Regions from separate parts of the Methylobacterium sp. 13MFTsu3.1M2 genome, predicted to be linked through region 2. Evidence: riboswitches for the same ligand, from Rfam matches in the RefSeq annotation. Region 2 holds a riboswitch; the other holds the start of a gene.
The links. Region 2 has a riboswitch for cobalamin ahead of BM314_RS08390 (TonB-dependent siderophore receptor). Riboswitches for the same ligand answer to the same signal wherever they lie in the genome.
Positions count from the first base shown of each region.

Region 1: linked by a shared signal. The riboswitch ahead of BM314_RS15320 (CbtB domain-containing protein) and the one ahead of BM314_RS08390 (TonB-dependent siderophore receptor) in region 2 are both predicted to bind cobalamin.

Region 1 is NZ_FOMM01000014.1:101,407-104,806, forward strand. Features, by position in the region: gene BM314_RS15315 (discoidin domain-containing protein) at 1-876, opposite strand, end outside; cobalamin riboswitch at 1,038-1,233, shown strand; gene BM314_RS15320 (CbtB domain-containing protein) at 1,268-1,450, shown strand; gene BM314_RS15325 (CbtA family protein) at 1,467-2,219, shown strand; gene BM314_RS15330 (DUF1636 domain-containing protein) at 2,212-2,613, shown strand; gene cobW (cobalamin biosynthesis protein CobW) at 2,610-3,400, shown strand, end outside.
Region 2 is NZ_FOMM01000008.1:17,223-20,622, forward strand. Features, by position in the region: gene BM314_RS08390 (TonB-dependent siderophore receptor) at 1-1,595, opposite strand, end outside; cobalamin riboswitch at 1,777-1,970, opposite strand; gene BM314_RS08395 (IS91 family transposase) at 2,403-3,400, opposite strand, start outside.

The sequences.
Region 1 (3,400 bases), on a different contig from region 2:
CGACCGGATGTGGATCAGGAGCTGGTCGTGGGGCTTCACCGGGAAGCTCTTCGGCAGGCCGTTGAACAGCGGCCGGATCACGCTCTGCACGATCACGCGCGAATCCGTCGGCCCCCGCAGCGCGGTCACGCGCTCGAACTGCGTCGGGTCGAAATACAGGCCCGACAGGAAGTAGCCGTCCGCCGGCAGCGGCTCGTCCGGCGGGATGAAGGTGAGGCCGTCGCAGGTCAGCCGCTCGGTCAGGAAGATCACCTTGCTGCGGTCGACCTTGGGCACCTTGATGTATTTCAGGTTGAGCGCCTTCGCGATCGTCACCGCGATGATGTACTGGACGAGGCAGTTGCCGAAGGCGCCGTTCTCGAACAGCGACAGGCCGACCAGGGCGTGGCTGGCGCGGTCGGGCGCCGACTGGAGCGCGTAGGTGACGTAGACGTTGGCGCCGGGCGTCTCGTTCAGGAGCGTCACGTCGAGGCCGAGCATCGCCCGCAGCGCGATCAGGTCGATCGCGGCCTCGTCGGCGCGGATGCCGATGCCGGCGATCCGGGCCGGTTCGGGCGCGGCGATCCGGACCGCGCGCGCCCAGGCCCGCTCGTCGGGGACGATCGCGGCGACGAGGGCGTCCGGGGTCGCGGTCCAGCCAGCGAGGTCCGGCTCGGCCCACGTCACGCCGTCCTGCGAGACCGCCACCGCGACGTCGCCAGGCTCGGCGGGAACCGCCCCCTCCCCCGGCCGCAGGGCGACGGAATGGATCGGGAAGCGGCCGCCGAGGTCGACCTCGAGCCACGTCGTTCCCGTGCCCGCATCGGAGACGATCCGCGGCTTACGGCCGGCCGCGAGATCGACGAGAACCGGGGTCGGATCGTCTGTCGGGGCCATCGGGTCTCCGGGAGTTCAGCGCCCGCGCCGGGGCCGGGCGGGTATCGGGTGCGGCGGTGCCCGCTCCGGGGCGCGGCCGTCAAGCCCACCCCGATCGCGGGGCGGGCGCGGGAAACGGCCGCGATCCGGCGCCGCTCCGTTGTGTCCTGGCGGTCATGCGTCTACAACGGCCGGGCGACGGTGCCCCGGAGACGGGGTGAAAAGGGAATGCGGTGAGGGGTTTGAAGCCCCGATTCCGCGGCTGCCCCCGCAACTGTGAGCGGCGAGCGCCCGCCAAGCGCCACCGGAGCGATCCGGGAAGGCGGTGGGCGCGCCGAGCCGCGAGCCAGGAGACCTGCCGTCGCGACAGGATCCCGCAATGCCGCCGGTGGGGCGGCTGGAGACGCTTCTGATGACGACGCAAACCCTCGCCCCCATCGCCGCCGGCACCCGCGCGTCGGAGCGCCCGATCGCCGTCGCGCTCGCGGCCGTGCTGGGCCTCGGCCTGCTATTCATGGCGGGCTTCTCGCCGGCGATCGCGCTCCACAACGCGGCGCACGACTTCCGCCACACCCAGAACTTCCCCTGCCACTGACGTTCCCGGACCAGGGATGATCATCCGGCTCCTGTCGGCGGCCCTCGCCGCCGGCTTCTTCGCGGCTGCCATCGTGACGGGCCTCGAACTCACGCTGACCTCGCCGCTGATCGTCGCGGCCGAGCGCTACGAGCAGCAGGAGGCGCCGAACCGGGCTGCCAAGGCGCTCCCGATCAAGGCGTTCCCGATCGTGCTGGCCCATGCCGGGCACGACCATGCCGCGCCCGACGCCGCGCCGGAATGGCAGCCCGCGCCCGGCCTGCCGCGGATGGCCTTCACCGGGCTCGCGACCCTCGTGGGTGGCGTGGGCTACGCGCTGCTGCTCGGCGCGGTGATGCTCGCCTGCGGCCGCGAACCCACGCCGCAGGTCGGCCTCGCCTTCGCGGTGGCCGCCTTCGCCAGCGTCGCCCTCGCGCCGGGTCTCGGCCTGCCGCCGGAACTGCCCGGCAGCGCGGCGGCCCCGCTCGCGACGCGGCAGGCGTGGTGGGTGATGACCGCCGCGGCGACCGGCATGGGGCTCTACCTGATCACGATTCGCCGCGCGCTGATCACGATCCTCGGGGGGCTCGTCCTGATCATCGCCCCGCACGTCGTCGGCGCCCCGCAGGCGCCCGAGGCCGCGTCCGAACTTCCGGCGGCGCTCGCCGCGCAATTCGCCGCGCGGTCGCTCGCCATCAGCTTCGTGTTCTGGATCCTGATCGGGCTGGGGCTCGGCTGGGCGTGGCAGGCCTTCGCCCGCGGCGCGGATCGGGGAGCGGCCCGTGCCTGAGACCGTTCTCTACGTCTGCACCACCTGCCGCCGGCCGGACGACGACCCCGACGGGCCCCGCGCCGGGGCCCGCCTGCTGGAGGCGCTCCGGGCGCGGAGCGGCGCCACGCCGGACCTGCGGGTCGAGGCGGTGGAGTGCCTGTCGGTCTGCAAGCGGCCCTGCACCGTGGCGGTCGCCGCGGCCGACCGCTGGACCTACGTCTACGGCGACATGGATCCCGCCGCCTCGGCCGAGATCATCCTCGGCGGGCTCGCGGCCTACGCGGCGACCCCGGACGGCATCGTGCCCTGGCGCGAGCGTCCGGAGGCGTTCCGCAAGGGCGTGATCGCCCGCATTCCCCCTTTCCCAGAACCCCGCCCGGTCCCCGCCGGCACCCTGGAGCCCGCGGAATGACCCTCGTGAACAAGATCCCCTGCACCATCATCACCGGCTTCCTCGGGGCCGGCAAGACGACCCTCGTCCGCCACGTGGTCGAGAACGCCAAGGGGCGCCGCCTCGCGATCCTGGTGAACGAGTTCGGTGATATCGGCTTCGACAAGTCCTTCCTGGCGGCCTGCGGCGTCGAGGGCTGCACCGAGGACGCCATCGTCGAGCTGCCGAACGGCTGCATCTGCTGCACGGTCGCGGACGATTTCGTGCCGGCGCTGGAGACCCTTCTCGGCCGCGCCGAGCCGCCGGAGCACATCCTGATCGAGACCTCGGGCCTCGCCCTGCCGAAGCCGCTGGTCCAGGCGTTCCAGTGGCCGGCGATCCGCTCGCGGGTGACCGTCGACGGCGTGGTCGCGGTGGTCGACGGCCCGGCGGTGGCCTCGGGCGCCTTCGCGGAGGATCCGGAGGCTCTGGCGGCCCAGCGGGCCGCCGACCAGTCGGTCGACCACGACAACCCCCTGGAGGAGGTGTTCGAGGACCAGCTCCTCTGCGCCGACCTCGTGGTCGTCAACAAGGCCGACCTGATCGACGCCGCGACCCGGGCGCGGGTCCGTGCCGAGGTGGAGGGGCACCTCCCTCGCGCCGTGAAGGTGGTCGAGACCGAGAACGGCGCCATCGACCCGCGGGTGCTGCTCGGCCTCGGCGCGGCCGCCGAGGACGATCTCGACGCCCGCCCCTCGCATCACGGCGAGGGCGAGGACCACGACCACGACGATTTCGAGACGGTCGCGCTGCCGGTGCGCCCGGCGGT
Region 2 (3,400 bases):
AAGAAGAAGTCCCGCGGGTCCGTCGTGAGGACGTTCTCCTTCTCGATGTGGAAGGCCGCGCCGGTCACGCTCAGGCCGGTGAAGAGGTCGAGCTTGACGCCCGCCTCGTAGCCGAAGCCGGTCTCCGGGGCGAAGGGACGGGTCGCGATGTCGAAGCCGGTGTTGGGGCGGAACGAGGCCGCCACGTTGCCGTAGAACGAGAGGAAGGACAGCGGCTGGTAGACGAGGCCCGCACGCGGCGAGAAGCCGGTCCGATCCTGCTCCGTGCGCTCGTTGCCGACCTTGTCGCGGAAGGTCTGGTTGTAGAAGTCGGTCCGGTTGCCGAGGAGGAGCTTCCACTCCGGGCTTAGCGCGATCTGATCCTGCGCGTAGACGGCGGTATTCCCGACGTTCTCGCTCGCGCTGTAGCGCCGCGTGAAGGGCGGCTTGGGCTGGCCGTAGACCGGGTTGAACAGGTCGATGGCGAAGGGGTCGATCCGCGGCGTCGAGCGCAGCAGGTTCTCGGTGCTGTTGTAGCGCTCGTGCTCAAGGCCAAGCAGCACGGTGTGGGCGAACGGCCCGGTGTCGAAGTGCCCGACGAGCTCGGCCTGCCCGATGGCCACGCCCCAGGTGAAGTCGTGCCGACGGAACTCGCGCAACAGGGTGCGGCCGTCGTCGAGGAGGCCGGTCGCGCCGGTCTGCAGGCCGGTCAGGCTGCCGGTATTGAAGTGTCCGGCGACCCGCAGCTGCCAATCGGCGTTGAAGGCATGATCGAGGCGGATCTGCAGGATCCCGGCCTCCGACACGGAATCGTCGCCCGGCTCGCCGAAGAAGCGGGAGCGCGGGACGAGGCCGAGGCGGTTGTTCACCGCGACGGTGCCACGGTCGAAGGTCTGGCGGTTGCGCAGGTACTGCGCCTCGACGGTGAGCTTGGTGTCCGGGCTGATCAGCCAGCTTACCACGGGCGCGGCCAGGACGCGGTCGCCGTCGACGAAATCGCGGAAGCTGTCCTGCCGAGCGAGGGCGCCGTTGAAGCGGTAGAGGACGGTGCCTTCCTCGTTCAGCGGCCCGCCGGCATCGACGGTGGTGCGCGCCGTGCCGAAGCTCCCGACGAGCGTACCCATCTCGACGAAGGGCAGCGCTACGGGCTGCTTGGTCAGGATGTTGACGGTGCCGCCCGGGTCGCTGCGTCCATAGAGTGCCCCGCTCGGACCTTTGAGCACCTCGATGGACTGCACGTTCTGTGTGTCCGGCGCGCCGTTGTAGCCGCGGGCGATGTTGAAGCCGTTGAAGAAGATGTCTTGGGTAGCGAAGCCGCGCACCGAGTAGAGCGCGAGGTTCTGGGCGCCGAAATCATTCTGCTTGTTGACGCCCGGGACGTAGTCGAGCGCTCGTTCGACCCGGGTGGCGGCGGTGTCCCGGAGGACCTCCTGGGGCACGACGTCAACCTGCTGGGGCAGCGAGAGCCGCGGCGTCACCGTCTTGGTGCCGCTGTAGAGGTCCTTGACCTGGTAGGTGGGGGCGGCGGTGTAGCTGCCCTCGACCGAGAGCGGGTCGAGTACGACCGAGGCCGGAGCCGGGTCAGCTCGTAGGCCCTGGGCGGTCGCTGGGGCCAACCCAAGGGAGACGAGCGCGAGCGATGCGACGGATGCGCGAAGCCGCCATTGCGGAGCGGGACGGGACACGGGCCTGGGACCTCGGGACGGCAGTGGCACGTCACCGCGAACGAGGCCTGGGCCACCGCCTCACGAGGCAGCGCTTCGACACCCGCCAGGACACCCCGCCCGACGCGTTTCGCGTGTGACCACGGCTGACGGCAGGTCTCCTGGCTCGCGGGTCATCGCCCTCGCACCGTCTTCCCGGGGTGACCCAGTGACATGGTGGTGAAGGGCTCGCCGCTTACAGTTGCGGGGGCAGCCACGGCATCGGGCTGTCACCCTCACCGCGTTCTCTTTTGATCCCCGAAGGGAACCGTCACGGCCCAGCTACAGCCTCACGAACCCGTGAGTCAACGACGGCGTCCAAATAGCTCTGCCGTCACGCCGGCTGTCTAGCTTGGCCATTTTAGCGAGTGTCGAACGTCCGCTATTCAAGTTTGACGCTCCAAAGCTGACTGGCCGGAAACCTGAAGAGTTTCGGTCGCCGCGAGGCGTACGAAAGTCTTGGATGAACGAACCCGCGGGATGGCGGGCGGGCCTATGGGGATTTGGGCTGGGCGTCGCCCCCAGCGGCGGAGCGACGGCGGGCAAACCTCGCCAGTGGCGTGCTTGGAAGTCCCCGGATTGGCAAGGCCTCAGCGCTTGGCGAAGCGAACCGGGGTTCGGCGATCGCGGGGGCACGGTTCATCCTGAGGTTCGGCACAGGGTGAGGCATGCCCCGAGGCGCGGTTCCTCGGGTGGTTGGCGGCGTCAGGTCATGCCGGGTCATGGCGAACCTGCCCGGTGCGACGTGGAGCGGAACGGCGGCCCACGGGGCTGATGCCAGCCCGCGAAGGACCCGACGATCGTCATGGGACCGCCGCAGCAGGGGCAAGGTGGCCGGGCCTGGCCGGGGCTGTCTTGCGGATCGGGTGCGTCGGCGCTGGGCCGCGGCGGGGCCGCGACGCCGAGGACCGCGCGGATGCGGTCCAGGCCTGCCGTCCGGTTCGAGCCCGTGAGAAAGCCGTAGTGCCGGATGCGGTGGAAGCCGCGCGGCAGGACATGGAGCAGGAAGCGTCGGATGAACTCCGCGGCCGACAGGGTCATGACCCGCGGCCGCCCGGCCTCGTCGCGCCGGTAGTCCTTGACGCGGAAGCTGACGCTCGCCCCGTCGAAGGCGAGGATGCGGCGGCTGGAGATGGCGACGCGGTGGGTGTAGCGCGCCAGATAGGCGAGCACGGCCTTCGGTCCGGCAAAGGGCGGCTTGGCGTAGACCACCCAGCGCTTCCGGCGCACCGGGGCGAGCGCGCGGGCGAAGGCCCTGGGATCCGAGAGTGGGGCCAGGGGGCCGAAGAAGGCGAGCGCCCCGGCCGCGTGGAGCGCGGCGAGCCGTTCGAGGAACAGGCGGCGGAACAGCAGGCCCAGCACCCGCACCGGCAGGAGGAAGCCGGCGCGCGCGGCGATCCAGCGGGTCCCGTCCGGGGAGAGGCCGCCGCCGGGGACGATCATGTGGACATGGGGATGGTGGGTCATGGCCGAGCCCCAGGTGTGGAGCACGGCGGTCAGCCCGACGCGGGCCCCGAGGTGCCTTGGGTCGGCGGCGATCCGCATCATGGTGGTGCTCGCCGCCCGGAACAGCAGGTCGTAGACGGCGGCCTTGTTGTGGAAGGCGATGGCGGCGATCTCGGCCGGCAGGGTGAAGACGACGTGGAAGTAGCCGACCGGCAGGAGGTCGGCCTCGCGCGCGGCGAGCCAGTCGCGGGCGGCCGCGCCCTGGCACCGGG